DNA from 2 places in the Fictibacillus nanhaiensis genome. Region 2 is predicted to be linked to the other one. Evidence: predicted binding sites of a transcription regulator. Region 2 holds the regulator's gene; the other holds the start of a gene.
The links. Region 2 encodes Rex, which represses fermentation and respiration genes when NADH is low (regulators of the CRP and FNR family bind a similar motif). Its sites were predicted from a motif close to TTGTGAAATATTTCACAA; they were not measured.
Positions count from the first base shown of each region.

Region 1: qoxA (cytochrome aa3 quinol oxidase subunit II) is a predicted target of Rex. The motif match lies at 6,802-6,819, and genes of this name have one in related genera.

Region 1 is NZ_JBHUPF010000005.1:89,876-105,682, reverse strand. It holds gene ACFS5O_RS03150 (ABC-F family ATP-binding cassette domain-containing protein) at 1-1,001, shown strand, start outside; gene ACFS5O_RS03145 (nuclease-related domain-containing protein) at 1,239-2,102, shown strand; gene ACFS5O_RS03140 (ABC-F family ATP-binding cassette domain-containing protein) at 2,259-3,815, opposite strand; gene ACFS5O_RS03135 (hypothetical protein) at 3,957-4,118, opposite strand; gene ACFS5O_RS03130 (DUF2269 family protein) at 4,181-4,633, opposite strand; gene ACFS5O_RS03125 (L-cystine transporter) at 5,136-6,488, shown strand; gene qoxA (cytochrome aa3 quinol oxidase subunit II) at 6,898-7,872, shown strand; gene qoxB (cytochrome aa3 quinol oxidase subunit I) at 7,891-9,831, shown strand; gene qoxC (cytochrome aa3 quinol oxidase subunit III) at 9,846-10,466, shown strand; gene qoxD (cytochrome aa3 quinol oxidase subunit IV) at 10,459-10,881, shown strand; gene ACFS5O_RS03100 (nuclease-related domain-containing protein) at 11,432-12,394, opposite strand; gene ACFS5O_RS03095 (glutamate-5-semialdehyde dehydrogenase) at 12,501-13,772, opposite strand; gene proB (glutamate 5-kinase) at 13,818-14,951, opposite strand; gene ACFS5O_RS03085 (spore morphogenesis/germination protein YwcE) at 15,242-15,517, opposite strand; gene bshB2 (bacillithiol biosynthesis deacetylase BshB2) at 15,723-15,807, opposite strand, start outside.
Region 2 is NZ_JBHUPF010000003.1:8,459-24,265, forward strand. It holds gene ACFS5O_RS02090 (ABC-F family ATP-binding cassette domain-containing protein) at 1-1,786, opposite strand, end outside; gene moaC (cyclic pyranopterin monophosphate synthase MoaC) at 2,176-2,679, shown strand; gene ACFS5O_RS02100 (redox-sensing transcriptional repressor Rex) at 2,725-3,360, shown strand; gene ACFS5O_RS02105 (twin-arginine translocase TatA/TatE family subunit) at 3,379-3,558, shown strand; gene tatC (twin-arginine translocase subunit TatC) at 3,571-4,353, shown strand; gene ACFS5O_RS02115 (YdiK family protein) at 4,721-4,924, opposite strand; gene ACFS5O_RS02120 (CPBP family intramembrane glutamic endopeptidase) at 4,921-5,634, opposite strand; gene groES (co-chaperone GroES) at 5,881-6,165, shown strand; gene groL (chaperonin GroEL) at 6,267-7,904, shown strand; gene ACFS5O_RS02135 (hypothetical protein) at 8,039-8,716, shown strand; gene ACFS5O_RS02140 (hypothetical protein) at 8,996-10,105, shown strand; gene ACFS5O_RS02145 (reverse transcriptase domain-containing protein) at 10,102-11,076, shown strand; gene ACFS5O_RS02150 (DUF4317 domain-containing protein) at 11,221-12,402, opposite strand; gene ACFS5O_RS02155 (YhfM domain-containing protein) at 12,538-12,945, opposite strand; gene ACFS5O_RS02160 (ECF transporter S component) at 13,076-13,600, opposite strand; gene ACFS5O_RS02165 (hypothetical protein) at 13,906-14,616, shown strand; gene ACFS5O_RS02170 (AAA family ATPase) at 15,000-15,807, shown strand, end outside.

The DNA.
Region 1 (15,807 bases), on a different contig from region 2:
GGTCTGTTGAGTTTGCAATCGGATCACAACGACTTGGTAAAAAAGTGATTGAAGTTGAAGGCTTGAGCAAAAGTTTAGATGGAAAAGATCTAGTTAAAAACCTGGATTACTTGATTGTTCCCGGTGAACGACTCGGAATCATTGGGCCAAACGGAAGTGGAAAAACGACTTTGTTAAATATGTTAGCAGGTAGAATGGCACCAGATTCAGGGACAGTCGAAGTAGGAGAAACGGTTAAAATCGGCTACTACACACAAGATCATGAAGAGCTCGACGGCAACTTGCGCGTAGTGGATTATATAAAAGAAACGGCACAGGTCATCACAACAGTAGATGGTCAGACGATTACGGCTGAACAGATGCTCGAACGGTTCCTGTTTCCACGTTATATGCAATATACGTATATTCGCAAGTTATCAGGTGGAGAAAAACGCCGATTATACATGCTAAAGGTGTTAATGGAAGAGCCGAACGTGCTCTTTTTAGATGAACCCACAAACGACTTGGACATTCAAACGTTAGGGATTTTAGAAGAGTATTTAGAGAACTTCCCCGGCGTAGTTTTGACGGTTTCCCATGACCGATACTTTTTAGACCGTGTCGTTGATCATCTTCTTGCTTTTGAAGGAAACGCAAACGTAGTAAGGTTTCAAGGCAGCTATTCGGACTATATGGACGAGAAAAAAGAGCGTGATGAACGTGCTGCTTCAGTGAAGAAAGAGGCTCCTGAAAAACCGGTGGAAACAGCTGGACAGCATCGTAAAGAAAAGAAGAAAAAGCTCTCATATAAAGATCAGCAAGATTGGGATACGATTGAAGAGCGAATCATGAACTTAGAAGAGAAGAAGGAACAGATTGAATCTGAAATCGTTGCTGCTGGCAGTGATTTTGGGAAGATCAGCGAGCTTATGGCTGAGCAGAAAAAGGTAGAGAACGAGCTTGAAGCTGCGATGGAGAGATGGGAAGAGCTTTCTCTGTTAGTGGAAGAGTTGAATAGTTGATTGGGTGGGCACCTCTTGCTGTTAGCAGGGGGTGTTTTTTATGCTGAACAGAAGAGAATTGAGATGAAGACTTATAAAAATTTTTGAAGACTTATAAAATCTTTTGAGGACTTATAAATTTTTTTGAAGACTTATAAATCTTTACGAGGACTTTTAAAAAAATTCTCCTTTTTCATGAGAGGAAAATTAGTGGCAATTGTTGAATTTTTATAAGTAAATTAAGCGTGAGGTGATGATTTGATAGTAAAAGAGAGAACAAAACCATTAATACTTTTCAAACTAGATTCATTATTAGAAAGAATACCTATGAATTTTCCCAAAAAACCAGATATTTTAAGTGATAGAGCAAAATTTAATGCTGGGTTTAATGGAGAGAAGTCTCTTGATTATCATTTAACTGATTTACCTCAAGAAAACTACTATATTTTCCACGATTTAAGGCTCCCCAGAGATAAAACGAAGAATCTTTACTTCCAGCTTGATTCTCTCATCATAACTCCACATTATTGTTTAATTATTGAAGTGAAGAACTTAATAGGAAACCTGTATTTTGACCATCAATTTAACCAAGTGATTCGCACTAGAAACGGAATTGAAGAAGCGTTTCCAGATCCAATCATACAAGTTGAATATCAAGCTTCATGTTTTAAGGAATGGCTCTCCTCTCATAAGATTGCTGGCATACCTATCTTTTATTTAGTAGTGATAACTAATATTCACTCAGTAATTAAAATTTCTCCTTCATATAAAAAAAGTCTTAATAAAATTGTTAGAGGCAAAGACTTGATTCGGACGATTCATCGTTTAACGAAAAATTATACACACCGCTATTTATCTCAAAAAGATATAAAAAAATTGAGTAAACTTTTAATAAAGAATCATAAACAGATAAATATAGATATTTTAAAACAATATGAGATAAGAAAAGAGGATATAGCTACAGGGGTTATTTGCCCTTATTGTGGTAAATTACCGTTGAAAAGAGAAATGAGGCACTGGCTTTGTTTAGCATGTTCTAACAAGAATGCTGAGGCCCATATTAAAGCTATTTATGATTATGCCCTCTTGATAAATTCTCAGGTTAAAAATGAAGAATTATGAAACTTCTTGCATCTAAATTCCTCTACTAGCATGTATAAAATCCTCCGTGCTATGGACTTAAAACCCAACGGCTCAAGAAAAGCCGCAACGTACACCATCCCACTACCCAAATAAACGACCAAATTAAAAACCCCCACTAATGTGAGGGTCTCAGAATTAAAACACCTTTGTCGTCCAGCTTTCACAGTTCCAGACGTCATTTGCCACTTCTTTATAAAATTCAGGTTCATGGGAGATCAATAGCACACTACCTTTGAAGGCCTTCAGGGCGCGCATCAATTCATCTTTTGCCTCTACATCTAAATGGTTTGTCGGCTCATCGAGAACCAAAACATTGTTTTCATGGTTGATTAGCTTACAAAGACGAACCTTCGCCTTTTCTCCACCACTTAGTACTTCAACTTTACTCTCGATATGTTTTGTTGTTAGCCCACACTTCGCAAGAGCTGCACGAACTTCATGATGAGAGAAACCAGGGAATTCACTCCAGATTTCTTCGATGCATGTATTATAGTTTGCTGACTTCACTTCTTGCTCAAAGTAACCGATCTCTAGATTTTCACCGCGTTCAACAGAACCTGAAACAGGGGTGATCTCACCAAGGATGCTGCGGAGTAACGTAGTTTTACCGATACCGTTCGCACCGACTAAAGCGATTTTTTGACCGCGTTCCATACGAAGATTCAACGGTTTAGAAAGGGGCTCGTCATATCCAATAACAAGATCTTTTGTTTCAAAGATCAGTTTGCTTGGCGTACGAGCTTCTTTAAAGTTAAACTCTGGCTTTGGTTTTTCTTTAGCGAGTTCAATAACATCCATCTTATCAAGTTTCTTTTGTCGGGACATGGCCATGTTTCGAGTAGAAACACGTGCTTTATTACGTGCAACGAAATCCTTCAATCCCGCAATCTCTTGCTGTTGACGTTTAAATGCTGCTTCCAACTGAGACTTTTTCATTTCATGAACCGATTTGAAGTGGTCATAATCTCCAACATAACGGTTCAGCTCTTGATTTTCCATGTGATAGATCAAGTTGATAACACTGTTTAAGAACGGAATATCATGGGAGATCAAGATGAATGCATTTTCATATTCTTGCAGATAACGCTTCAGCCACTCGATATGCTGCTCGTCTAGATAGTTTGTTGGCTCATCCAGCAATAAGATCTCTGGCTTTTCTAATAAAAGCTTGGCAAGCAAAACCTTCGTACGCTGCCCACCACTTAGATCGTGGACGTCACGGTCTAGACCGATATCATCGAGACCAAGTCCGCGCGCGATCTCTTCTACTTTTGCATCGATTACGTAAAAGTCGTTGTTCGTTAATGTATCTTGAATGACACCAACGTCTTCAAGCATCTTTTCAAGCTCTTCAGGTGTTGCTTCACCCATTTTTTCGTACATGCTGTTCATTTCGTTTTCCATGTCGAGCAAGTATTGGAACGCACTCTTCAACACATCGCGAATCGACATGCCTTTTTGGAGAACGGTGTGCTGATCAAGATAGCCAACACGTACTTTTTTAGCCCATTCTACTTTACCTTCATCAGGCTTTAGTTTGCCTGTAATAATATTCATAAACGTTGATTTACCTTCACCGTTCGCACCGATCAAGCCGATGTGCTCACCTTTAAGCAGGCGGAAGGAAACATCATTAAAGATGGCACGATCGCCAAAACCATGGCTTAAGCCTTGCACCGTTAAAATACTCATCTATATAACACCTTTTCTGTCAGTAATTTGTACCCTCTTGATTATAGTATTGAATGGGGAAGGAACTCAATAGGTGCATACGTAATCTTAAAAAAGAAAAAGCACCCATGGAAGATTTTCCAAGAGTGCCCGTAATATTATCTATTCCTGCTCACCAGTTCGGTTCTTAAATGCTTCTTTTGTAGCCAGGTTCACTGAATCTGTTTCATCCGACTTTTCAACCAGTCGATTTTGAAGGGTGTTATCAGGAAATCTTCCCGGATGCCCCTGTTTTTTATGTTCGAATGATTTTCCTCGTGCCATGTTTTTTCACTCCTCATCTCTTTACAACGTATTGTGTCCAAGAGAAGAGGGAAATATGAAGGTTAAAAAGGTTTCACTACCATTAAAATGATTATAACAACAGCTAAACCATGTAGAGAATAAATATAAGGATCCAGCTGTCTATCAACCGTACGGTAAGATTGAGGAAGGTCATCACCTTCATGCGAATTCAGAATGTCACTCATCTGCTTCTGTTTTTTTGGAATGACGCCAATAACAAGAACTTGGGCAAGGACATAAATAACTAATGAAGAGATATACCAAAATTCACTAAATAGTGCAGTATTTAAATAACCTAATAAAAGTCCAGTTGCAAGAAGTGTTAAACTGCCAATCTTCGGTAGAGTTTCAATCTTACCGTTAACTTCAAGTGCAAAGCGAGCTTGGTTTGTAGTTTTAGCAAACTTAGTAACGACTGGCATCGCGAAGCTTGCGCCGAGTCCAACTATTGCTGCTAAGATGTGTAAAAGTACGATAAATCCGTAAAACGTCATTAACTTTCCCCCTTTAAATATGTATGAATGATTACTCATCTACAATTTATTACGATGTGCAGGAAAATAGTCCTTCTTTTTGATAGTGACTTTTATCCTGTTTGCACAATCGTTAGAGGTCTAGAAATTCATAAATTTTTGATTCGGTATAGTTTGAAACCTGTTGCTCATGTGATTAGCCATCAGTTTAAAAATATCCTCTAACCAAACTTTAGTACCAAGTCATAAGGATTTGTTACAAAAACAAGCATATCTTAGTTTTAAGTTGAATATATCTGTATCACAACTAAATATTTCACCTGAGACTACAGCTTAAACACACTAATGACTCGCTAATTAATTTTAAAGCTTGTCTTTTTTGGTGTGAGGAGGTGGCCGCTAAAAAACATCCTGCTGGTAATCCCTACTTGACAGATGGGTTTAATTGTATTAATTTTACTTTAGCTAACTAAAGGGGGGCTTGTAGGTGACTACTGGTTTAGTTTTATCGAATATTGCAATTATGCTTATTCTATTGGGTGTTTTGTATTACATGCAAAAAAAGCACGTTTCATTTTCAAAGCGTGTGTTTACGGGGCTAGGTCTAGGGATTTTGTTCGGGCTCGGACTTCAGTACGGATATGGAGCAGATTCTGAGGTTGCTGCTAAATCGACCGACTGGTTTAATCTAGTTGGTGGCGGTTATGTAACATTCTTAAAAATGATCGTTGTTCCACTCGTATTTATTTCGATCCTTTCAGCGTTTACGCGTCTGAACTTAAAAGGTAACATCGGTAAACTTAGTGGATTGATCATCGGGATTTTAATTGGAACAACTGCAATTGCCGCTGTTGTTGGAATTGCCACTTCAACGGTTTTCGATCTTGAGGCTGTTCAGATCGAGCAAGGAGATGCAGAAACAGCTCGTGGTGAAGAGATGGAAGGCACGTTTGCAGAAGTGAAAGATCTAACGCTTCCGCAACAGGTTCTTTCTTTATTACCAGCTAATCCATTCTTAGATTTTACAGGAGCGCGTCCGACTTCAACGATCGCTGTCGTTATCTTTGCAGCATTCCTAGGAGTAGCTTATCTTGGAGTAAAACGTAAGCAAGAAGAACACGCAGAACTATTTGCTAAAATTGTTGATGCCTTTTATGCGGTAATCATGCGTGTAGTAACGTTGATTCTTCGACTAACTCCTTATGGGGTTCTAGCGCTCATGACAAAAACAGTCGCACTCAGTGATATGGATGCCATAGCGAAACTAGGGAAGTTCGTCATTGCTTCATATGTCGCTCTGCTGATCATGTTCGGAATTCACTTGTTGCTTTTAACTTTTGCAGGATTGAACCCGATTACTTATATGAAGAAATCTTTCCCGGTACTATCTTTTGCCTTTACTTCACGTACGAGTGCAGGAGCACTTCCTTTAAATATTCGTACGCAAAAGAGCATGGGTGTACCTGACGGAATCGCAAACTTTTCTGGTTCATTCGGTCTTTCCATCGGACAAAACGGATGTGCGGGAATCTATCCGGCGATGTTAGCGGTCATGATTGCTCCAACTGTCGGAATCGATCCGTTGTCACCATCGTTCTTATTAACACTTGTTGTCGTTGTCGCACTAAGTTCGTTCGGTGTAGCGGGTGTTGGTGGTGGAGCGACGTTCGCAGCGATCCTTGTACTATCAGCAATGGACCTTCCTATCGCTTTAGCAGGGTTATTGATCTCTGTTGAACCATTAATTGACATGGGTCGTACCGCTGTAAACGTTAGTGGTTCCATGACTTCAGGACTTTTAACAAGTAAGATTCAAAATCAGCTGGATACGAATGTCTTTAATGACACCGAAAATCAAGTAGAAGTAAGTGCATAAGAGATAATTATGAACGATCTTGTCTAAAGGAGGCAGGGTCGTTTTTTTATTTGTAAAACTTACATAGTCAGGTGTACAGTGGTGGGATTTAGGGTAAAAAGTAAAAACTGAACTTTTAAAAAGCTCAAGATTGTTTTCCAATGAAAGAAGTCTCTTCCAAAATCGTGAACATTCTATGTCAAAACTGTGATAAACTTGTGAGCTTTATTTGAAGTAATCGTGACATTTGATGTGGATAGAGTCACATTTATTAGGATTCTGGTACTATGAAAGCAAAGGTTTTTGTCATTTAAATTTTTGCCTATGTTTTACATTGTGATTTAGTTCACAATGCTCTATAATCACTCTTGGTTCGTTTTTTATTAGGCAAAAGTTAATGCTTGTAAATAGAGAAAGGAAGGTGGACCTGGTGATGCGACGGTTGAAGCCGTTTTTTACATTCGGGTTATTGATGGCCGTATTTATGCTTAGCGGCTGCAGCGATATGATTGTTTTAGATCCAAAAGGACCTGTAGGAGCAGAACAGAGGGATCTGATCATGTATTCCATCTGGTTTATGTTATTTATCCTACTAGTTGTTTACGCACTTACTGCTTTTATTGTTTATAAATATCGTGATCGCAAAAACCACAAAGGATATGATCCTGATAACGAAGGAAGTCATCTTCTTGAAACGATTTGGTGGATCATTCCTATCATTATCGTTATCGCATTATCGATTCCAACGGTAAAGAGTATCTATTCTCTTGAAGGACCTCCTGAAGAGTCGAAAGATCAAAAGCCATTGGTGATCCATGCAACATCTGTAAACTGGAAATGGGTATTCTCTTATCCAGAGCAAGATATTGAAACAGTTAACTATCTTCACATCCCTGAAGATCGACCTGTCCTGTTCAAGCTGACTTCAGCTGATTCGATGGCATCGTTCTGGGTACCTCAATTGGGTGGTCAGAAATATGCGATGGCTGGCATGGAGACAGAGCTTTATCTGCAAGCTGACGAGCAAGGGACATATGAAGGACGTAACTCCAACTTTACAGGAGAAGGATTTACTAACCATACGTTTGATGTCATGGCTATGTCTGATGCAGAGTTTGAAAAGTGGGCGAGTGAAACAAAAGCTGATGCTCCTGAGCTTTCGAAGGGGCAGTACGACAAGCTTATGCTTCCTGGTCACGTGAAACAAATGACTTTCTCTTCTACTCACTTAGATTGGGTAGATCATGCTAAAAACCCTGAATACGCGTTAGACGCTCGCGAACGTCTAGGTTATGAAGAGAAGCTTCCTCACTCCAAAGCAGGGAAGGAAGAAAAGAAAAAGCGTGAAGAAGAGATGAAGAAGCTTGAAGAATCAGAGTCTCATGGGGATTCTCATGCCCATTAACAGAGGAGGCATTTCAATATGAAATGGGATGAATTTTTCGTAACAGGCGACCCGATGATATATGGTGCTGACGTATCCATCGTACTTACGATGGTGGGTATCCTGTTCTATCTTACTAAATATAAAAAATGGAAATGGTTGTGGGACGAATGGCTTACAACGGTTGACCATAAAAAACTAGGTATCATGTATATCGTTTCCGCTGTTTTAATGCTGTTCCGCGGTGGGGTAGATGCCCTCTTAATGCGTACACAGCTAGCGGTTCCAGAGGCTAAGTTCCTCGATTCACAGCACTATAACGAAATCTTTACAACACACGGTACGATCATGATCATCTTCATGGCGATGCCGTTCTTGATCGGTTTGATTAACGTCGTTGTTCCATTGCAAATTGGAGCACGTGACGTAGCTTATCCTTATTTAAACGCAGTTAGTTTCTGGACGTTCTTTATTGGTGCGATGTTGTTCAACATCTCATTCGTTATCGGTGGATCTCCATCAGCAGGTTGGACGAGTTACATGCCACTTGCGAGTAACGAGCTCAGTCCAGGACCTGGACAGAACTACTATCTGCTCGGTCTACAGATCGCAGGTATTGGTACGCTCTTAACGGGTATTAACTTCTTAGTAACGATCCTTAAGATGCGTGCGCCGGGAATGACATTGTTCCGTATGCCAATGTTCACTTGGTCATCTCTTGTAACAATGGTTATCATAATTTTCGCTTTCCCTATTCTTACAGTAGCACTAGCACTTATGACATTTGACCGTTTATTCGGCAGCCATTTCTTCACTCTACAAGGTGCAGGAATGGATATGCTTTGGGCGAACCTTTTCTGGCTATGGGGTCACCCAGAGGTATATATCGTAATTCTACCGGCGTTCGGTATGTTCTCAGAGATCATCTCTACGTTCTCTAGAAAAACGCTATTTGGTTACAAAGCCATGATCTGGTCTATGCTTTTAATCGCAGGATATAGTTTCTTGGTTTGGGTCCATCACTTCTTTACGATGGGTTCAGGAGCACTTGTTAACTCTGTATTCTCCATCACAACGATGGCGATTGGTATTCCGACCGGGGTTAAGATCTTTAACTGGTTGTTTACGATGTACAGAGGTAAGATTCAATTTACGACCCCGATGCTTTGGTCACTCGGATTTATCGTGAACTTCGTAATCGGTGGTGTTACAGGTGTCATGCTAGCAATGGCAGCTGCTGACTATCAGTACCACAACACATACTTCCTAGTATCTCACTTCCACTATGTGTTGATCGCAGGTACAGTATTTGCTTGTTTCGCTGGTTTGATCTACTGGTATCCGAAAATGTTTGGTTACAAACTGAACGAACGTATCGGTAAATGGGTATTCTGGGTATTCACAATCGGATTTAACGTATGTTTCTTCCCACAATACTTCCTTGGTCTAGACGGTATGCCTCGTCGTGTTTACACGTACAGCGAAGAGTCTGGCTGGGGTCCATTGAACATGGTATCTACAATTGGTGGATTCATGATGGGTATCGCATTCTTAATTCTTGTTTACAACATGTACTACAGCTTCCGTTACGCGAAGCGCGAAACAACTGGAGATGCTTGGGATGGCCGTACTTTAGAATGGTCTACACCTACAGCAATGCCTCCATTCTATAACTTTGCTAAGATTCCTGAAGTTACAGGTCTTGACCACTTCTGGAGACAAAAGCAAGCTGGAAAAGTTGAGAAGCTAAAAGCTGAAGATATTAAACCGATTCATATGCCAAGTAACTCTGGTGTTCCTTTCATCATGGCATCCTTCTTCTTTGTTGCCGGATTCGGAATGGTATTCGAATGGATGTGGATGGCCATCTTTGGAATAATCGGTGTGTTTGGAACATTGTTCTATCGTTCATTTGAGTATGATGATGGTTATTATGTAAGTGTTGAAGAAGTAATCGAAACAGAAAAGATTTCTAAATAAGGAGGCGTGAAAAAATGGCACATGCAGAAACACACGACCCCAACACGCCTTTAGAGTATCGTTCGGAGACTGGGCGTTTAAATATTCTCGGTTTCTGGATTTTCCTAGGGGCAGAAATCGCGTTGTTCGCGACATTATTTGCAACGTATATGGTTTTATCTCACCGTGTTGCTGATGGTCCGGCTCTTGGTGAACTGTTTGAAGTAGAAAGTTTATTGATTCAAACGTTCTTACTCTTAACAAGTAGTTTCACTTGCGGACTTGCGGTACATGAGATGCGCCGTCACAATGTAAAGGGTTTGATCACATGGATGGCGATCACACTTGGTCTTGGATTAGGATTCCTTTATTTCGAGATTCAAGAGTTCTTACACTTCATTCATGAAGGTGCGAACATCGGTACGAGTGCAGCATGGTCAGGATTCTTCGTTCTCGTTGGTACTCACGGTGCCCACGTAACGTTCGGTATCTTCTGGGTAACGATGGTCTTGATTCAAGTAGCGAAGCGCGGTTTAACGCCAGCTACATCTGCAAAAGTTTTCATCACCAGTCTATACTGGCACTTCTTAGACGTAGTGTGGATCTTTATCTTCACAGCCGTTTATCTGATGGGGATGGTGACGCATAATGGCTAATAAAACTGTAGCTAATGAACACCACGGCTTCCCGTGGAAGCATTTAATCGGTTTCGTTTTATCCATCGTGCTCACATTATTCGCACTTTGGATTGCACTAGAAACAGATCTATCGTTGACTTGGATCTTAATTATCATTTTCGGTTTTGCGTTCTTACAAGCTGCTCTTCAACTCTTGATGTTCATGCACGTAACAGAGAACTCGACTAAGAGTAACCTGACGAGCCGTGTTCAGATCGGTAACATCCTCTTTGCAGCATTCGTTGCGATCGTTATAGTAATCGGTTCAGTTTGGGTAATGACAGCTGGTCACGCGAAGCACGATAAAGATCAGCATGCACCGAAGACTGAAAACCATGAGAATCATGGTGGAGGTAGTGAGCATGATTCGGGTGAACATGGGAGTCATGAGTAATAACTAAACGTTTGAAAGCCTCTTGCTAGGGATTTTTCTCTTAGCAAGGGGTTTTTTTGTATTTATTGGTGGCCTTTACACGTGATTGTATTAAGTAAACTGTGGATTTATGAGCGATTCGAGAGGTTTGTGAGCGATTCGAGAAGTTTGTGAGCGATTCGAGAAGTTTGTGAGCGATTCGAGAAGTTTGTGAGCGATTCGAGAAGTTTATGATCGATTCGAGAAGTTTATGATCGATTCGAGAAGTTTGTGAGCGATTCGAGAAGTTTGTGAGCGATTCGAGAAGTTTATGATCGATTCGAGAAGTTTGTGAGCGATTCGGGAAGTTCGTGAGCGATTCGAGAGGTTTATGAGCGATTTGAGAAGTTTGTGAGCGATTCGAGAGGTTTATGAGCGATTCGAGAAGTTTGTGAGCGATTCGAGAAGTTTATGAGCGATTCGTGAAGTTTGTGAGCGATTCAAGAAGTTTATGAGCGATTCGAGAAGTTTATGAGCGATTCGAGAGGTTTGTGAGCGATTCGAGAAGTATGTCATTGACTCATGAAGAATCTCAATACGGATCAGGTAAAGTGTAAACTCTTCCTTTCTTTCCACCTGTATGAGGTAAGTTCATATCATTAAGTAGTCGCTTCCCTATATGCCTAGATGAAAGACATAGGAACTCACATAACTGTTTATTAGTTATGCTTTTTCCAAACAAAAGGACATAATCAGAAAGGGAAGAAAGGTGAAGGTCTTTACTTTTATGCAAACATTTAGGACAAAGCCAAACAGCTTTTTTTCGCACCACAGGCAAATAAAAACACTCCGTACAATAAACACCATTGATGATATCTTTTGCCTCAATCCCATACCTTCTGAGAAGATCAGGGTTTTCAGGTACATGATGTCGTACAAGCATCTTCGAGAGTTTATTAACCTCTTTCATCGTCAGCTTCTCGTCCGTATACTTCATATCAATCATCTTAATTTTCTCCTGCAAATAGGGACTATGGGTAATATAATGAAGGACATCTTTATTTGAGGGAGGGGCTTTAATAATGGTTCTCGGATTGCTCATGACTACTAGCGAGCGAACGGGAATGGGAGGTGTTCGGTTTTTTGTCATCCATTCAATGAGATGAGATTGTTGGCGTTTTACTTGGAAAATAGGATTCCGAAAAGCTTCTTCGGACCCATCATCCTTTACTCTGATGACTTGGTTGAGATGGTCAAAAATCAAAGTTCCGGTAATGTATTTTACTTCGAGGTTCAATATATATCGAGGGGATAGAAGCAGGGTGTCGATCTGAAAGTAACTCTCATGTGCTGTAAGCCTCAAATCGTGCATAACAGAAAAGTCCCTGAATGGTTTTAAAAAGTAATCATTCGACTGTTCACCAAAATGTCCGGCTAATCTTCCACTTAATTCATCTTCCATGGTTAAATATTTGGGGTGAAGCTTAATCACTCGTCGTTGCATAACTTCAAGCTTTCTTATCCTAATAGACTTTCCACGATCTTTAACTAACATAAACGACCTCCTTTATAAAAAAATTCTCTCACCACCCCAACTTTACCTTCTTAACTCCAACAAAAAAAACAGCCCCTTCTAAGGGACTGCATACACAAACAAATATTTACCTAACCTGCCCGTCACCCCTCATACGATATTTAATCGTCGTTAGTGCTGGTAGCCCCATCGGACCGCGAGCATGTAGTTTTTGTGTGGAAATACCGATTTCCGCTCCAAAACCGAGCGCAGAGCCATCTGTAAAGCGAGTAGATGCGTTATGATAAACGGCAGCTGCATCAACACTGTTTAAGAAAGTGATGGCGTTGTCTGGATTTTCAGTTACGATCGCCTCTGAATGCTTTGTGCCATAGCGTTCAATATGCGCGACTGCTTCTTCGACAGAGCTAACAACTTTAACAGCAACAGCTAAACTTAAATATTCTTCAGCCCAATCCTTTTCATTGGCAGGTATCACATCTGGCAATAGCTCTGCTGACTTTTCGTCACCATGCACTTCAATTTCGTGCTTTTCAAAAAGAGCGGAAACTAGTTCAGCGTGCTCATTCAACCATGCTTCATGAAAAATAAAGGTTTCTGCCGCATTACAAACAGCCGGTCGATCTGTCTTAGCGTTCTCCATGATAGAGAGAGCTTTATCCAAATCAGCAAACTGATCGACATAGATGTGACAGTTGCCGACACCTGTCTCTAAAACTGGAACCGTAGCATTTTCGACAACAGTTCTAATCAGATTTCCGCCACCACGAGGAATTAATACATCGATATTCTCTTTCATCGTAAACAATTGACCTGCGGCTTCTCGATCTGTAGAAGCAATAAATTGTACGGCAGCTTCAGGGATTTTTGTTTTTGTTAACGCTTTATGAATCACAGAAACGATTGCAGAGTTTGAGTGAATAGCGTTTGATCCACCTTTTAATACGATTGCGTTACCTGACTTCAAGGCGAGTCCTGTTGCATCCACCGTTACGTTTGGACGTGCCTCATAGATCATTCCGATTACACCTAATGGTACACGAACTTGCTCTACATTAAGTCCGTTATCAAGTGTCCAGTCAGAAAGTATTTCACCAACAGGGTCTTCTAACTCTACGACCTCGCGCAGCCCGTTTGCAAATTCTTTAACTCGATCTTCTGTTAAGCGTAAACGGTCCATTAAGGCTTCTGAAAAATCCTTTTCCTTCCCGTTAACTAGATCTTTCTCATTCTCTTTTATGATGTAATCTGTCTCACTCTCTAACCTATCAGCAATCACTAACAGTGCTTCGTTCTTTTCTTCTTCACTGAGTAGTGCTAGGTGTTTAGAAGCTTCTTGGGCTAATTTTGCTTGGTCTTTCACATCAATATTTTTGGTTGTACTTTTAAAAGTACTCATCCAACGCCTCCTTGTATTTTAAAAACACTTATTCTTCGATTTATATTAATGAATAGGTACCGCCAAACGCGTGTGGCAGACTAAATCTTTGTTATTGATGGCTTCTTCAGGGCCGACATCAGCTAGCTCGTCGCGAGAAATACCTTTTATTTTAATTAACTGTTTAGATGAATAGTTCGAAACGCCAAGACCCACTTCATTCCCGTCTAAGTCTTTAATGCGAACAACTGAGCCTTTTTTAAAGTGACCACTCACATAGCGAATGCCTGTAGGATAAAGACTTTTAAGCTCATCAATGCTTTGCTTGGCTTTATTCGAGACAACGATCTCACCTTCTGGACCAGAGTGGAAAGCAATCCATTGTCGCTTCGTATCAAGATTGAATTCATTTTTGCCAGGAACAAAATACGTTCCTCGGGCCTTTCCAATAACGGCTTTGAGAATAATATTTGGTGAAGTCGCATTGCCTAAAAAAGATGATATTCCAGAGGCCATTGCGATTTTCACAGCATCGATCTTGGAACGCATGCCACCTGTACCTACCGCACTACCCGGTTCTCCTGCAGATTCCTCGATTTCTGGCGTGATTTCACTTACTTTAGTTAAAAGCTTTGCATCAGGATTTTTACGAGGATCATCCGTGTACAGGCCATCGATATCAGAAAGAATAATAAGCTGATCGGCATCAACAAGACCTGCCACTTTAGCTGAAAGGGTGTCATTGTCCCCAAACTTAAGTCGTTCTACTGTAACCGTGTCATTTTCATTTACGATGGGAATGATTCCGCGATCTAAAAGGACATTGATCGTATTTCGAGCGTTATGATAACGATCACGGTCTGAAAAGTCACTTCTCGTAATTAGAATCTGTGACGCGGTATAACCATGAGAGATAAAACGTTCTGAATAAGATTCCATTAACAAACCTTGTCCGATCGATGCAGCTGCTTGTTTTTCAGCCAGGGAAGTAGGACGATTCAAGCAACCTAAACGTCTATATCCTGCTGCCACTGCGCCTGAAGATACGAGTAACACTTCGTGGCCATCATCTTTCAATTTAACAACTTCATCAACGAGACGCTCTAATTTATGTCTGCTAATATCGCCAAGTCTACTTGTTAAAGAACTAGATCCAATTTTAATAACAATACGCTTGTTTTTTGATTCATTTATTATCATATCTTTAGAAAATCACTCCTGTTTTGTAAGTTATAACAACTCATATTCCGTTCGAAATTTCAACGGTAACGAGTATAACATGGTCAGATTTAAACACAACAGGTATTGATGAGATAGTGTAGAAAACAAGCATAAAGTGAAGAAAACAGAAGAAAAGCGGAATAAATAGATCATAGGGGATGAGAGGATGTGATGAAGCGATATGGGAGTACATATCAGAAAATTTAAATGAGAAAAAATACCAATAAATGCAAAAACCCCTCTAATAATAGAGGGGATTAAAGTTTAAATTAATATTTTGCTTTTTCCATCTTGCGTCTCGCCAAATATGGACGACCCCATACGATGTATGCTGCGTAATGAGCAAAAACGACATTTGCGATGAATACGGTGATGAAGAAACTGTGTACGAATAAGCTTAAGCTATCATTAGCCATGAATAACACAACGTAAGTCCATAAAAGGGCGATGAACGGCGTTTGCCATAAGGCTAACTTACGACTATCATTCCATAAAAATAATGGTGTGGCAGTCGCTACAAATAAGTAAACCATAAAAACATCCATTACTAATCAACCCCTTGAAGTATTGTTTACGCTTACAATTTTGACGAATTAGCGTCTAAATTGTGAACGATTTGTTACAATTAGTATACCACAATATTAGGAAAATGCTACATGGATTTGTACATTTTTTTGATAATTCAAGTATTTACCCGTAAAAAATAACCCGAAGTCTAGGTAAGACCACGGGTTAGTACAATTACATTGCTTATAAAGGATAACGCCAAAATCTTTCATTTTTTACCCAAGCCAGCATGGCAGGATCTTTATCAACGCTTTCCACTAGCCATTGT
Region 2 (15,807 bases):
GCCCTTCAAGCAGACCCTCAATCTCCTCGATGCGACGCTGTCTTTTACGATCCAGCTTCTTCGCTTCTTTATCGATCGAGTTCTTCGCACCGTTTCCTTGGTTAGAAGAAGGAGTGTTAACCGCATTTTCTGCTTTCTGGCGCGCGGCGATTTCTTCCCGTGCTTTCATCTCATTTTTCTTTTCCGTGTAATAGTCGTAGTCACCTAGATACTCGGTCATGCCTGTTGGCGCGAGCTCAACGACTTTCGTGGCGATACGGTTTATGAAATAACGGTCATGCGATACGAATAGGATCGTACCAGGATAGTGGATCAGAGCTTGTTCAAGGATCTCTTTGCTGTCAAGATCCAGATGGTTCGTCGGCTCGTCAAGCAGAAGAAGGTTTCCTTTCTCCATCATAAGCTTCGCCAGGGCAAGTCGAGCCTTCTGACCACCGCTCAGCTCTGTTACAAGCTTAAGTACATCGTCACCGCTAAACAGGAACTGTCCGAGGATCGAGCGGATCTCTTTTTCCGTTTTTTCCGGGTAGTCATCCCACAGCTCGTTCAGTAAGGTCTTGCGTGAATGCAGATCCGCTTGTTCCTGATCATAGTGAGAGATCATGAGTCCACTGCCGTAACGTATATCGCCCGATATGAGCGGCAGCTGCTTACGTATCACTTTTAATAAAGTAGATTTGCCGATTCCGTTCGGTCCAACGATCGCGACGCTGTCCTGGCGGTTAATCGCTACCGATACGTTCTTAAATAACGGCTCACCGTCTTCATATCCTGTGCTCACGTTCTCAAGCTTCAGCACATCGTTCCCGCTTTGTCTTTCAATCTCAAAAGAAAAACTAGCAGACTTTTCGGCACCAGCGGGACGCTCTTTCAATTCCATCTTCTCTAACTGTTTGCGACGACTTTGTGCACGTTTCGTAGTGGAAGCACGCACGATGTTGCGCTGAATAAAATCTTCTAACTTCGCAACCTGCTCTTGCTGCTTCTCAAACTCTTTCATCTCTTGAGCGAAACGCTCCGCCTTTTGCTCGAGATAGCTAGAATAGTTACCTGTGAAACGGTAAGAACGTTTTCTCGAAACCTCGTAAACGGTCGTTACGATCTTATCGAGGAAATACCGGTCATGGGAAACAATTAAGATGCCACCAGGATAACTCTGCAAATACTGCTCGAGCCACGTGAGCGTTTTGATGTCTAAATGGTTCGTCGGCTCATCGAGAATGAGTAGATCTGGTTTGGTTAATAGGAGCTTTGCAAGTGCGAGTCTCGTTTTTTGCCCACCACTCAATGTGTTGATCTTCGTATCGCGATCAAAATCGGCAAACTGAAAACCGTGAAGCACCGTACGAATCTCCGCTTCATACTGATAGCCGCCTTCGTCTTTAAACGTAACCTGCAGCGCATCATAATCTTTCAGAAGACGTTCATACTCCGCTTCATTCGCAATCACTTCCGGATCGCCCATACGCGCTTCCATCTCACGCAGCTTTTTCTCTTTTTTACGAAGGTCTTCAAACACCGAGAGCATCTCATTCCAGATTGATTCATCCGAATCTAGCCCTGCATCTTGCGCAAGATAACCAGTCTTCACGTCTTTTGGAATCATGACATGACCAGAATCATAGGAATACTCACCAGTAATCACGCGAAGCAGCGTAGATTTACCCGCACCGTTCCGCCCAACAAGCGCAATTCGCTCACCTTTTTGAACCTCTAGTTTTATATTCGATAAAATAACGTCCGCGCCAAACGACTTCGTAACGTCTTGAACTTGTAAAATAATCATTGTAATTTCACCTCTATGAAAAACGGGTGGTTTTATTTATTGGCTTATTCCCAAAAAGAATTGAGTTAGTGCTTCATTGAATAGTTGATTGAAGTGTAAGGTGAGAGACTCCTGCGGGACGAGCGGTCAGGTGAGACCCTTAAGGGCGCAAAGCGGCAAGGGGCTCACCGGTCGCCCCGCTGAAAGCGAAGCACCTGGAACGGAAATCAACTACATTCAACAATCATGCAATCAGCCTTTATACAAATAACCCTGTCTAACTAGTAGTTTAGCGTAGTTTGGAGATTCGCGCCAACAAAGGGAATGTTCAACATTTTGCAATAATTACAAGTAAAATCTTAACGACAATAAAAGCGGTTTCGTGTATATTCATCATGAGGAGGGGTTTTATGACAGAGTTTACCCATTTTAACGAAGAAGGCCGCGCGCGCATGGTTGATATTTCGGAAAAAGAAACATCTCACCGAACAGCCGTAGCGGTAAGCGGGGTAACGGTTTCTGAAGAAGTCTTACTTAAGATCAAAGAAAACGGATTTAAAAAAGGGGACGTTCTAGCCGTCGCACAGATCGCTGGGATCATGGCTGCGAAAAAAACCTCTGACTGGATTCCGATGTGTCACCCGTTATCACTGACTGGCGTTGATCTGTCTTTTTCATGGGATGAATTAGCGGACAGCATGTATAAATTAAACATCCAAGTTGAAGTGAAAACGAAAGGTAGCACCGGTGTTGAGATGGAGGCGTTAACAGCGGCTTCTGCAGCAGCATTAACCGTCTATGATATGTGTAAAGCAGCGGATAAGGGAATGGTGATCGGGCCTACATACCTCCAATCGAAAACAGGAGGCAAGAATGGGGACTTTCTACGTTCTTCAAGCCCTGACAAAATATGATACAATAGGAATAGATAAGCTTTCTAAACTTGGAGGGCTCCAAATATGAACCAAGACCAGTTAAAAATACCCCACGCAACAGCAAAACGGCTGCCCTTGTATTATCGTTTTTTGAAAAACTTATCATCTTCCGGTAAACAAAGGGTGTCTTCTGCTGAATTAAGCGAAGCCGTAAAAGTAGATTCTGCAACAATCCGCAGAGATTTTTCATACTTTGGCGCATTAGGCAAAAAAGGTTATGGCTACAATGTTAATTATCTGCTGTCGTTCTTCGCAAAGACGTTGAACCAGGATGAAACGACAACCGTAGCGTTAATCGGAGTAGGTAACTTAGGCACGGCCTTTTTACATTACAATTTCACCAAAAATAACAATACCAAAATAGAAGTCGCATTCGATGTAGACCGAGCTAAAATCGGCACCGAAATTGCCGGAGTTCCGATCTATCACACAGAAGACATCGAGCAAGAACTGAAGAATCGAGGCATCGATGTTGCGATCCTGACCGTTCCAGTAGGAGCCGCTCAACCGATCGCCGATCAACTCGAGCGCGCAGGTGTAACAGGCATCTTAAACTTCACACCCGCACGATTGACCGTCTCACCCGAGATTCGTGTTCATCACATCGATCTAGCTGTTGAATTGCAATCGCTTGTTTATTTTATGAAAAACTATTCTTAAAACAAGGAGGTAATCGTTATGTTAGGACCAGGAAGTATCGCGGTAATCGGACTTGCAGCTCTTGTTATGTTTGGACCGAAAAAGTTGCCTGAGCTAGGTAAAGCAGCAGGTAAGACGCTTCGCGAGTTCAAAAATGCAACAAAAGGCATGATGGACGAAGAAGATGAGAAAAAGGAAAGCGAACAACTGAAGAAGTAAGGATGTTTGTCTATGACCTCTGAAAAAAATATGTCGCTATACGGTCACATTGGCGAATTACGAAAGCGCATCATATGGGCGATCCTAGCCTTCTTCCTATTCTTGATCGCTGGATTTTTCTTAGCCAAGCCCGTAATCGTATATCTGCAAAGTGACCCAATCGCAAAGAACATTCAGATGAACGCTTTTCATCTAACCGATCCACTGAACGTGTACATGACATTTGCCTTCTTCATCGGCCTCGTCCTATCCGCACCAGTGGTGTTGTACCAACTCTGGGCATTCATCAGCCCGGGGCTTTATGAGAACGAACGAAAAGTAACGCTCATGTACATCCCGATCGCATTCGTGCTCTTCTTGACGGGACTCGCATTCTCGTACTTTATTCTGTTTCCGTTCGTTGTGAGCTTTATGGGAAATGTCGCCGTGGCACTTAGTGTAGAAGGTGAATACGGAATTCAGGAATACTTCTCATTCCTATTCAACATCACACTGCCGTTCGGATTGTTATTCCAGTTTCCAGTCTTAATTATGTTCTTGACTCGACTTGGAATCGTAACACCTGATTTCCTTAAAAGCATTCGTAAGGTAGCTTACTTTGGGATTTTAGTAGTAGCGGGTCTTATCACACCGCCAGAGCTGCTGTCTCACTTGATGGTTACGTTCCCGCTTATCCTGTTATACGAAATCAGCATCATCATTTCGAAGACCGCTTATAAAAAACGAATGAAAGCCGAAGTCGAAGCACTCGTAAAAGAACGAGAAGCTCAGGCAGAAGCGATGTATCATGATTAAAAAGAGGATGACTCCACGTGGGGAATCCTCTTTTTTGTGTGGTTGGAATGAAGCTGCGGTATGGGAGAGTGGGAGTGGACAGTAAAAATGAGGAAGTAGACAGTAAATATGCAAAAGTGGACAGTATTTCAACGAAAGTGGACAGTAAAACTCAAAAAGTGGACAGTATTTTCGTGAAAGTCGACAGTAAGCATCGTTTGAGGTGACTTGCGGGCTATTTAGGTGCTACCTAAAGTACTGCTCGTGATGATAATCTGTCGGATTCGATGACTAATCTGTCCAATCCCACATCCGCCACTGGCCATCCTCACAAAACACCGCCAAAAAACGAAAAAAACTGCCTCCAATAAGAAGCAGTTCCCGCATATTATTTCTTTCGTTTTCTTTTCAAGTGGTTGTTTAACGCAAAATAGCGGATGGCATTGGCGTAATCGAAGGTTGCAACGACCATCGTGATGATCGTCCAGAAGCTTGTCATACCGTACTCGCTTGCGTAATGAACGGCTAAGTACGTAAAGACGACTCCGATTCCTAGATATAAAAATGCCATAAACAGTGGTGATGTCTTCATAATAGTCCTCCAATAATCAGTTGCGCTGTTTCTAGCTGTTGTTCCATTTCTTTGATTTTATCGGCAAATAATACTTGAACGATCAAAACGAGCGTGTTCATGGCAACGTGTGCCGCGATCGGTACGATAAGACGTTGCGTTTTAACATACAGAAAAGCGAACGTGAAGCCCATTGCCGTGTAGATTAATAAGTGTGTGAAGTCCGCATGAACAGCAGCAAAGATTAAAGAACTGATCAAAGCAGAAATAAAGAAATTAAAGCGTTTATGAAGAGAGCCGAAAATGATCTTTCGGAAGATGATCTCTTCTAGTATTGGCCCAACGATGGCCGTTACAATCATAAAATATTTAACGTTTTTCACGATCTCAACAAGTTGCTTCGTGTTTTCCGATCCAGGCTGGATACCAAACAGGTTCATCTCGATCATGCTCGCGATAATTTGAGCGGCGTACGCCATGAAAATACCGATGATCGACCATAGAATGGCAGATCCTTTTGAGACGCGCTTAGAATTTCGGTGGCGTTCTCTCATTTCAGGGATCAGCATGTAAAGGATGATTACAAGAGCCGCGATAAAGCTGAACGTTCCCCACATTCCAAAAAGTTGATTTTTAGGAACACCAAGTTCATGTAGCAGTGGAACCCCAATGTAACCTGAGAATTGCATCACGATATATATGAAGATGATCCACCAATATTTTTTCTTCAAATTACCTTCTCCTTTACGTACAGCCCTAAAAATAATTACGTTTCATACCTCTTTATATGCTTACCCATTTTAACATAGAATAGGCAGGGCTCGCGAGGATATCGAATTTGCGGGTAATTCGATTTATATTTATATTTCTCACTTGCAAAATTTTTTAGTTTTATTTATTATTAGAAATGGAGTTAGCACTCACTAACAAAGAGTGCTAATAAGAAATCTTTTAACTATTTAAGGAGGGTGTTTCACTTGTTAAAGCCACTAGGTGACCGTATTATTATTGAGCTTGTAGAAGGTGAAGAAAAAACTGCAAGCGGCATTGTATTGCCAGATTCAGCAAAAGAAAAGCCTCAAGAAGGAAAAGTTGTTGCTGTAGGTACGGGCCGTGTAACGGATAACGGCGAGCGTATCTCTTTAGAAGTTTCTGAAGGCAACACGATTATTTTCTCAAAATACGCTGGTACAGAAGTAAAGTACCAAGGTAAAGAATACTTGATTCTTCGTGAGTCTGACGTATTAGCGATCGTAGGCTAATCGTTAGGTAACTTGGAAGCTTCAATATTTTGAAGCTACATAAATCAAACATAAAGCATATGTAAGTCACTAACTTTTAAAATTAATGGGAGGGTTTTTACATGGCTAAAGATATTAAATTTAGTGAAGACGCACGCCGCTCAATGCTTCGTGGTGTTGATGCACTAGCAAACGCTGTAAAAGTAACACTTGGACCAAAAGGACGTAACGTTGTGCTTGAGAAGAAATTTGGTTCTCCTCTAATCACAAACGACGGTGTTACAATTGCAAAAGAAATCGAGCTTGAAGATGCATTCGAAAACATGGGTGCTAAGCTTGTAGCTGAAGTTGCGAGCAAAACGAACGACGTAGCAGGAGACGGAACAACTACTGCAACAGTTCTTGCTCAAGCAATGATTCGTGAAGGATTAAAGAACGTAACAAGCGGTGCAAACCCAATGGTACTTCGCAAAGGGATCGAAAAAGCAACGGCTGCTGCTGTTCAAGAACTAAAAGCGATCTCTAAACCAATCGAAGGCAAAGAGTCTATCGCACAAGTTGCGGCGATCTCTGCAGCTGACGAAGAAGTAGGACAATTGATTGCTGAAGCGATGGAGCGCGTTGGAAACGACGGCGTTATCACGATTGAAGAATCAAAAGGATTCACAACAGAGCTTGAAGTGGTTGAAGGTATGCAGTTCGACCGCGGATACGCATCTCCATACATGGTAACAAACTCTGACAAGATGGAAGCAGAGCTTGAGAACCCGTACATCCTTATCACAGATAAGAAGATTACGAACATCCAAGAAATCCTTCCAGTACTTGAGCAAGTCGTTCAACAAGGAAAATCTCTATTGTTGATCGCTGAAGACGTTGAAGGTGAAGCACTTGCTACATTAGTAGTTAACAAGCTTCGCGGAACATTCAATGCAGTAGCTGTTAAAGCTCCTGGATTCGGTGACCGCCGTAAAGCCATGCTAGAAGACATCGCAGTACTAACTGGCGGTGAAGTGATTACGGAAGAGCTAGGTCTTGACCTTAAGACTGCGAACATCACGCAGCTTGGTACAGCTTCTAAAGTTGTGGTTACAAAAGAAAACACAACTATCGTAGAAGGTGCTGGAGATTCTTCTAAGATCGCAGCTCGTGTTAACCAAATCAAAGCACAACTCGAAGAAACAACTTCTGAGTTCGATAAAGAAAAATTACAAGAGCGCCTAGCGAAATTAGCTGGCGGAGTAGCCGTAATCAAAGTTGGTGCAGCTACAGAAACTGAGCTAAAAGAGCGCAAACTTCGTATCGAAGACGCACTAAACTCTACGCGTGCAGCGGTTGAAGAGGGTATCGTATCCGGTGGTGGTACAGCTCTAGTTAACGTGCTAAAAGCGATCGCTCAAGTAGAAGCGACTGGCGACGAGTTAACAGGTGTGAAACTAGTACTTCGTGCACTAGAAGAGCCAGTTCGTCAAATCGCACACAACGCAGGTCTTGAAGGATCTGTAGTGGTTGAGCGTCTGAAGAACGAAGAAATCGGAGTTGGATTTAACGCTGCAACTGGCGAGTGGGTAAACATGTTCGAATCCGGAATCGTTGACCCAACTAAAGTTACACGTTCAGCGCTACAAAACGCAGCATCCGTATCTGCAATGTTCTTAACAACAGAAGCAGTAATCGCGGATAAGCCAGAAGAAAACGCTGGCGGCGGAATGCCTGACATGTCAGGCATGGGCATGGGCGGAATGGGCGGCATGATGTAAGGATTTTTTAAAAGTAATAAGCATTATAGAAAAATTAGAGACTACTTTCTATTATCAGAAAGTAGTCTCTTAAGTTTTCTGAAATATGGTAAGTTAAAGGTGTATTTCTTAATATGTAAGTAAGGAGACTAATTATGAACTGGTTAACGAATTTAGACACATTATATGCATCTAGTGTTGAAAAAAAAAATAATAAACAATTAATTTATTATCCTCTTGTTAATATCAAATGTGCGACTGAAGGTGTGGAATTCATTTTTAGAAAAAAAAATAGAAAAACACAAATATTGTTTAAAGATGAGTATGGAAGGAGAGTATACTTAACAGATGTAGATATTATAAATATTTTAGTAGAGGCTAAAGATAAAATATTTACTTTAATACATCAAAGTTTGGTGAATTACTTAATTGAGAAACATCAAAATAAATTAATATGGGAAATTGAAAATAAGACTTTTGAATCTGGGTTTGTTATGCCAGAATATTCAGATCAAAATAAAGAAGATCTAGAGTTATTAAAAAAACATACCTTTAATACAGTAGCTGATTTCGAAGTCAGTTATTACGATTTATTGGTACTCATAAGTTTAATAGTTGATAAAGAATATGTAGTCAATGAAGTAGATGCTGAAATTAGAAAAGCAAGACAGCTAAAGAAGTTTATCGTCTTAACAACTTTCTATAGAAATTATCATTACGCACAAGAGCTTGAAGAAAATGGATACAATGTTGGTTTGAAAATTGAACAGGTTTATTATAATAAGAGCATCGCCAAAGAAATAGATAAAGTATTTGATAAAATAAAGTTTTAAATTCATATACTTAGTGGTATATTTAAAATAATGAGCCCTAGTAAAACTGTCATGTACACAGTTACCTTAGCGTCTAAGGTTGAGACAATCACAAAATGTAAAAATATTCAGAACTTGCGTTCATTGTTTTACAAGAATGCAATTAATTTTATAACAACCGCTCGCTTACGCAATCTTTGCTCCAGCTCGGAACGCTATAAAATTAATAACATTTACAATGAAATTCATGAATATTTTTAGTAGGGCTCTTTTTATTTATTTTGGGGGTAAATTTATTGTATGGAGAATTTATCATATTTTAAATTAAATAAAACATTAGACAATCCTTTAAGGATTTTTTTTTTATGTGGTAGTTATTTTAACCCTGGTGAACAAGATAAAGTAGATAAGAGAATAATACTTAAAAAGTATATTGAATCTATTAATTCTAATTTTAAATGTTTAATATTAGAAGAAAACTTTATGTTCAGTAGTAGAAATAATAAATTAAATTATAACGATATTCAATTAAAAAGTTTAAAATCTATTGAGTTAATTACTAGCTTAATGAGTGATAAAGTCATTATATTACATGAAAGTATTTCTACTGCTGCGGAGATAGGGTTATTTTCAAGTGAAAAAATAATAAATGATAAATTAATTGTCCTGGCGCCAGATATCTTTTCTTCTGAAGAAGATTTAATTTCAGGGTTTATGAAATTAGCCTATGCCAATAAATTTTATTCAGCTAATAATCTTAATATCATAAGGTATTTTCCTGGACAGTTTTTCTATGAGATATCTTCTGAGTTAATTAAACCTCATTTTTACTTTGTTAATAATGTTTTAGGTGATAATTTACAAAATAAAATTAATAATTTGATAGATTTTAAATGTAATACAATTAAAATAACTAAACAAAATTACCTTAATGCTAATAATAATAGAGTAAGTAAATACACGGTAGACAATAAAAATATAAATGTGACTTTAACTCTAGATAATTTGGTAACACTTCTAATAAGTCTTTTCACAGTTGATATCATAAAATCAGATTTGCGATCTCCAATAACAAAATTGGAGGGAGATAATATAACAAAAAGAAGAAGAGTTTTTCATAAAACTATAGACATTCTTAAAAAAAACTTCATAAGTTTTATGGCCCGTTCTATAGAAAGTGAAGTCCCACTTAAATCAGAAGAAATCAATGTTAGTACTAATTATTCTGATATTAATATTTCACAAGCAATTGGATACTTTGTGTACGTTATGTATGCTATTGGAATGATAAACATTGGTAGTCAGAATACTAAACTTACTATTTCTAATGAATTTGATTCTGTTCTAACTGAGTATTCTGATTTAATTGTTACACCAAGTGGTGGGCTAACGGAGGTGTTAAACTCTTGAATAAAGTTGACGCAACATGGTATAAAATTAAGTTTATCAGAAGAAAAGGAAAGATAAGAAAAATAATAACATATACAGATCAGTCTGTAATTGAAAAACATACAAGAATAAAAGAATTTTTAGAAGAAAGACTAATTTTTTCGAAATTCACAAAAGCATATGTAAAGAATTCCTCTATATTTAACAATGCAAAGGCTCACATGTATAATGATATTTTTATCAAACTTGATATTAAAGATTTTTTCATAAGTATAAACCATAAAATACTTTTAGATTTATTATTTTCACAATTAAATGTAAACCCTGACCAAACTAAAGTTAGTAAAATGGAAATATCGAGATTAATTAGTATTTGTAGTATAGAAAAAAAAGGTCTTCCTTTAGGCTTAATTACGTCACCAATTTTATCAAATATCTATCTAAAAGAATTTGATAATATCTTGTATGGCAAGTTAAAAAAAATGAATTTTAAAAATATAATTTATACAAGATATGCTGATGATATAACAATCTCTTTTAAATCTGAGGATACAAATGAGTTTATACAAGGGTTAAAAGTGGAAATTCTAAATTTAGTTGAGGTTTTATTAAAAAGGTATAAATTAAAATTAAATAGAGATAAGATATCACTGATAAATTTAAATATATCCAATCATGTAAGAATAACAGGAGTTAGTGTTACAAAAGATTCCAATAATTATAGAAGGATTTCTATTGGTCGTAAAAGAATCAATAAATTATATCACGATGCATTAAATTTATTTATTAAGATTAAAGTGCGTAATATGTCACTTGATAATCATGATTTTCTTAAAATTAGACAAATAAAAGGTATGGAGTCTTTTATTTTTTCAATTGAGAAAAATGGATATGATACTATTTATTCAGAGAAAATGAAACTAAGAATAAATGAACTTGGTTTTGAATCCTTATCTCAATTAATAAAAAATCTACCGGAAAAAAATTTTTAATAATATTTGTTAACTTGAATTAACTATTGTGAAAGTGATTTTAAATGTTCGATTTTTAATTTTTCTCATAATATAGAATTGTAATCCATTGTAACTTAAGCCCTCCCGCAATTGAGGAGGGCTTAAGTCATGTAATTTGTAGATCTATTTTTCCACCTTCTCCCTAAAAGCCTCAGGAATCATCGTAAAGCCTTCAATCACCGTATCTTCCTCAACTTCAATCATAAGATACCGTTTACCACTAAGTTGCACTTGTTTCACATACCTTAAATCCTGAGGACTAATCGATATTTTAGCTACCTTTGTGTCGATCTTAATAGATTTTGAGTTGTATTTCGGTACAACACTGCTTGCTTTTATTTCATATTTATCATCATCGATCACCTTTTGGAAAGCTGATTCAACCTTCTCCACACTGATATCTTCAACACCGCTCGCTTTTAAAACGCGTTCAACGTCTTTGGAATCTAAGCGTGGATGTTCTTCCTCTTCGTTCTCTTCAATCATTCGGTTGATCTCTTCGTACACATTGGAGAGGGTGGATGTGTTCAACTGATCTCGTGTTACGTCTTTAATGATTTCTTCAAACACGATCTTATCGTCTTTTGCCGTCATGATTTCTTCGCCATTTAAAACGTCCACGATGAATTCATAATCAGGCTCATGCACTTTGCCTGCTGAGTACAGGATGTGGTTCACGTCTGCTGCATTATCACTGAAACAAGGGAAGAGAAATCCTCCGATGGGCGCGTTCAGGTTGATGACAGGATTGACCACGAAATTGTACTTGAACTCTTTTTCCACATAGTCAAAGAGAAGTTCTTTCTTTGGTTCTTGTGTATTGTTTATGCTGCACAAAATAAAGGGGAAGGAGTAGACGGCATCTCGTTCACTAATCTCAGCCTCATCATTTTTGCGTTTCGTAGGCTTATAGTATTCCCCCTTAATAAAGGTGATCACGATATCCTTTTCGTACTGACGGTTTAGGAGCATTTTTCCTACCATTTGAAGCATTCGTTCTTTCCAGTCTTCTGTATCGCTTGCGAGTAATCCCTGATGCAGAATAAGCTGGCTATTGTTTTCAGCATTTCTATTAAACTTTAATTCAAATAACTTTTCATCGAGATTTCCACCAAGTAATTTTTTGAAGTTATTAAAAAAGAGCTCTTGTTGTTCAGCGTCTAGCATCTCAAAAGGCTGACTCACGTGATGATAGATCTCGCTGGATTCTTTCGTAATATACACATTAAAGATGCTGGAGATTTTCAGTAGATCGTTCTCTTTCTTGAACTGTTTTCGTATTTGAGCGATATCTTTTTTGTTCATGCTTGTATACACTCCTAAGTTGTTGCGATTTTAAGTCGACACTCTATATGTCTAACAGGGAAGTATTCTTTATTTTAACATTCAGAAGGAGTGAAGTGTGAAGGTGAAGTTTTGTTGGTTCATAGATTGGTTGCATTAGTAGTTTAATATCTTTTTTAATTTAACAACATCAAGTTGCTGCAGGGTATAACCCGTACTTGTATCGTCGACATACATAATCATTCCACTATCACTGTCTTTTCGTAACCAAAGGAAATAGTTCTCCTTATTTCCATTTGAATCAACAAGAGTCATCTCTAAATTATTTCTTGATACATTTAAGATCCCAGGTATTCTTTCGGCAGACTGTATCGCATCTCTAGCAATTCTAACGGCCTTGTCATTTTTAAAGGTCTTCTTCACTTCGCCTGATACGATAAGCGTCTCTTTTGTATCCTGCTTAATGAGGTTTGGAGCGGTCTCCTTACTTTCAGAATAAACACTACACCCAACAAACAAGATACTAAACGTAATAAAAAACAGTTTAAGTAATGATTTCTTCATCTTCACACCCCTGATATCCATTTTATAGTAAGTCGCTTTGTATTCTTAAAAGGTTTCAGGGTACTCCATAAACATAAAAAAACCCCATATCGCATAGCGTTTAAGCCGATACGATACAAGGTCTCTGTTACTAAAGAATTCTTTTCTTAATACGTGCTACGAGTGGAACCACGATTAGTCCAGCAAATCCAACTTGCAGAACGTTTCCTGGAATTGATCCGAATGGTTGAATCCAGTTGCTATAAAGCACAACTTCTGCAAAATAGTAGCCTACCACTTTAATCAGCATAGCTACGACAACTGCCAAGGAATAAACGAGCACACGTTTTCCTGGTACTTTTTCAGATATAGCGCCCGCTACATAGCCCATTGCCCCAACGATGATAAATGTGAACGGAGCCCATATTGTCCATCCAGATAGAAGATCGAATAATCCCATCCCAAAAGCACCTGCAATAGCACCGGTTCTTCTGCCGAAAACAAAAGCCGCTACAAATAAAGGAATGTTACCTAAGTGGATTAGACCACCGTTTCCTGCGATGGGAAGCTTGATGTTGATGAACATTGTTGCAACAAGCGTTAGTGCCACGAATAGTGCGCTGATGACTAACATTCTTGTTTTAGTAGATTGTATTGATGAATAAGTAGTATTCATACCATAACCTCTTTCATAAAAAATGAATGTAAAAAAATGATTGCACTCATTCATTATATATGTCCTTATTCTTTTAGAAAACAGCTATTTTCTGGGTAGGGTGAAGAAATAGAAAAATAAACTAGTGGAATGAGCGAGTTTCTCAAAAGGAAAGAAGGGGAGAACGACACATTTGCCGAAATCTATTTAGTAGAGCATAGACGTATTGATACAGTTTATTGCGAATGCCTATAGTAGAGGAATTAAACGATATGTATCGCATGGCGATATAAGCAATAGATGAAAAGAAATGAAGGAGGCCCGATATGCGACGTGATATACAACCGAATGAACGAGCTTTCTCCTCCAAGGAAGTTGCAGAAGAAGTAGGAATCGCAACACCTACTGTTCGAAAGTATGGACAAATTTTAGAACGAAACGGATACGAGTTTTTAAAGGATGGAGATCGACGTATTTTCGTTCAATCTGACATTAAATCGCTCATAGCGCTACGCGATACAGAAAAGCCTTTAGACGATACAGCTAAAGATATTGTGCTTCAACAAAAAGAAAGACTGAAAGAAACGATTCAAACGGACGTAGCGCTACCCGATACATATGAGAACCTTCCACAAGATCCGAACCAATTACGAGAAGTCTTAATGATGCTAGCGAATGAATTAGCAGCGACACGTGAGATGAATGCCCAGCTGACAAACGATATGTCAGAGCTTAAAGTAACCGTTTCAAGACTTCAGCAAGATCATCACGCCATCAGTGCGAATGTTGGAAACGCAGCTCAGAAAACCAACGCTAAGATTGAGAAGCTGACCAACCAACAGAAAGAACAATACGAAGCATTGCTAGAACAGGAAAAAGAGAAAAGTGAAATTCTGCAACAGGAAATTCAAAAACTAAGAGAAGAACAAGTCAAGGAATGGCGTCTGCAGAACGATTTTAATAGACGACTTGAAATCGTGGTTCAAAGCCGGCCGAAAAGCAAATGGGAAGCCATTCTTTCTTTATTTAAAAAGTAAGGTTGTATGTATCGGTGGGCGATGCGGTCAACTTACGAAGCTCTATTTAACATGGGTATATCGTGACCCGATATGGATTCTATAACGATACAAGATACAATCCTCAACAACAAATCGTCATATTTCTACAATTTCCCGAGAAATATCTACAAAAACAGCAAACTAATTAAGCTTGGGAAATTAGAGTTTAAGGTCTTAAAACAATGTCAGAAAGTACGATTACGGTGCACTGTATAGAGTGCATCTTTTTTTATTTATTTTCCTATATCGAATCTTCTCTTTTTTTGTAAAAAAACAAGGAATATCGTCTGTGTGATTAGAATATTTAAAGGAAAGAAAAAATTAAATAATGTAGAGACAGAAATGTTAGAGGGGAGTCTATCATGAACGCTAGAAATGAAAAGACATTTGAATATCATCCTCAACTTAGAGAGGTTATCGCAAACGTAGAAAAAGTTATGGTAGGTAAGAAAAAGGTCACAGAGCTGACGCTTGTTTCGTTATTAGCAGGTGGACATGTTTTACTTGAAGACGTACCAGGAGTAGGGAAAACAATGATGGTGCGATCTATCGCTAAATCCCTGGGCCTAACCTTTAACCGCATCCAGTTCACACCAGATTTATTGCCGTCTGATATGACGGGAGTATCGATATATAACCAAAAAGATATGAGTTTTGAATTTAGGCCCGGTCCTCTTGTAGGAAACATCATTCTCGCTGATGAGATCAACCGTACATCACCGAAGACACAATCTGCACTTCTTGAATCCATGGAAGAAATGAGCATGACGGTTGATGGGCAGACGCACATATTGCCCGATCCGTTCTTAGTAATGGCCACACAAAATCCGATCGAATACGAAGGAACTTATCCGCTTCCAGAAGCACAGCTTGACCGCTTTTTAATGAAGTTGACGATGGGATATCCGACTCCAGAGGAAGAGTTTAACGTATTGAACGTGATCGGAAACGAACACCCGATCCACCTCCTTAAACCAGCCATCTCACCTGAAGAGATCTCAGAACTGAAAACAGCCGTAAAGAACATCTTTGTATCAGATTCAATCAAGCGATATATCGTCGACCTGATCAACCGTACACGTAATCATAAGTCCATTGCGCTAGGCGTCAGTCCGCGTGGGTCGCTCGCGTTATTAAAAGCAGCACAGGCTTTTGCATTGCTCATGAACC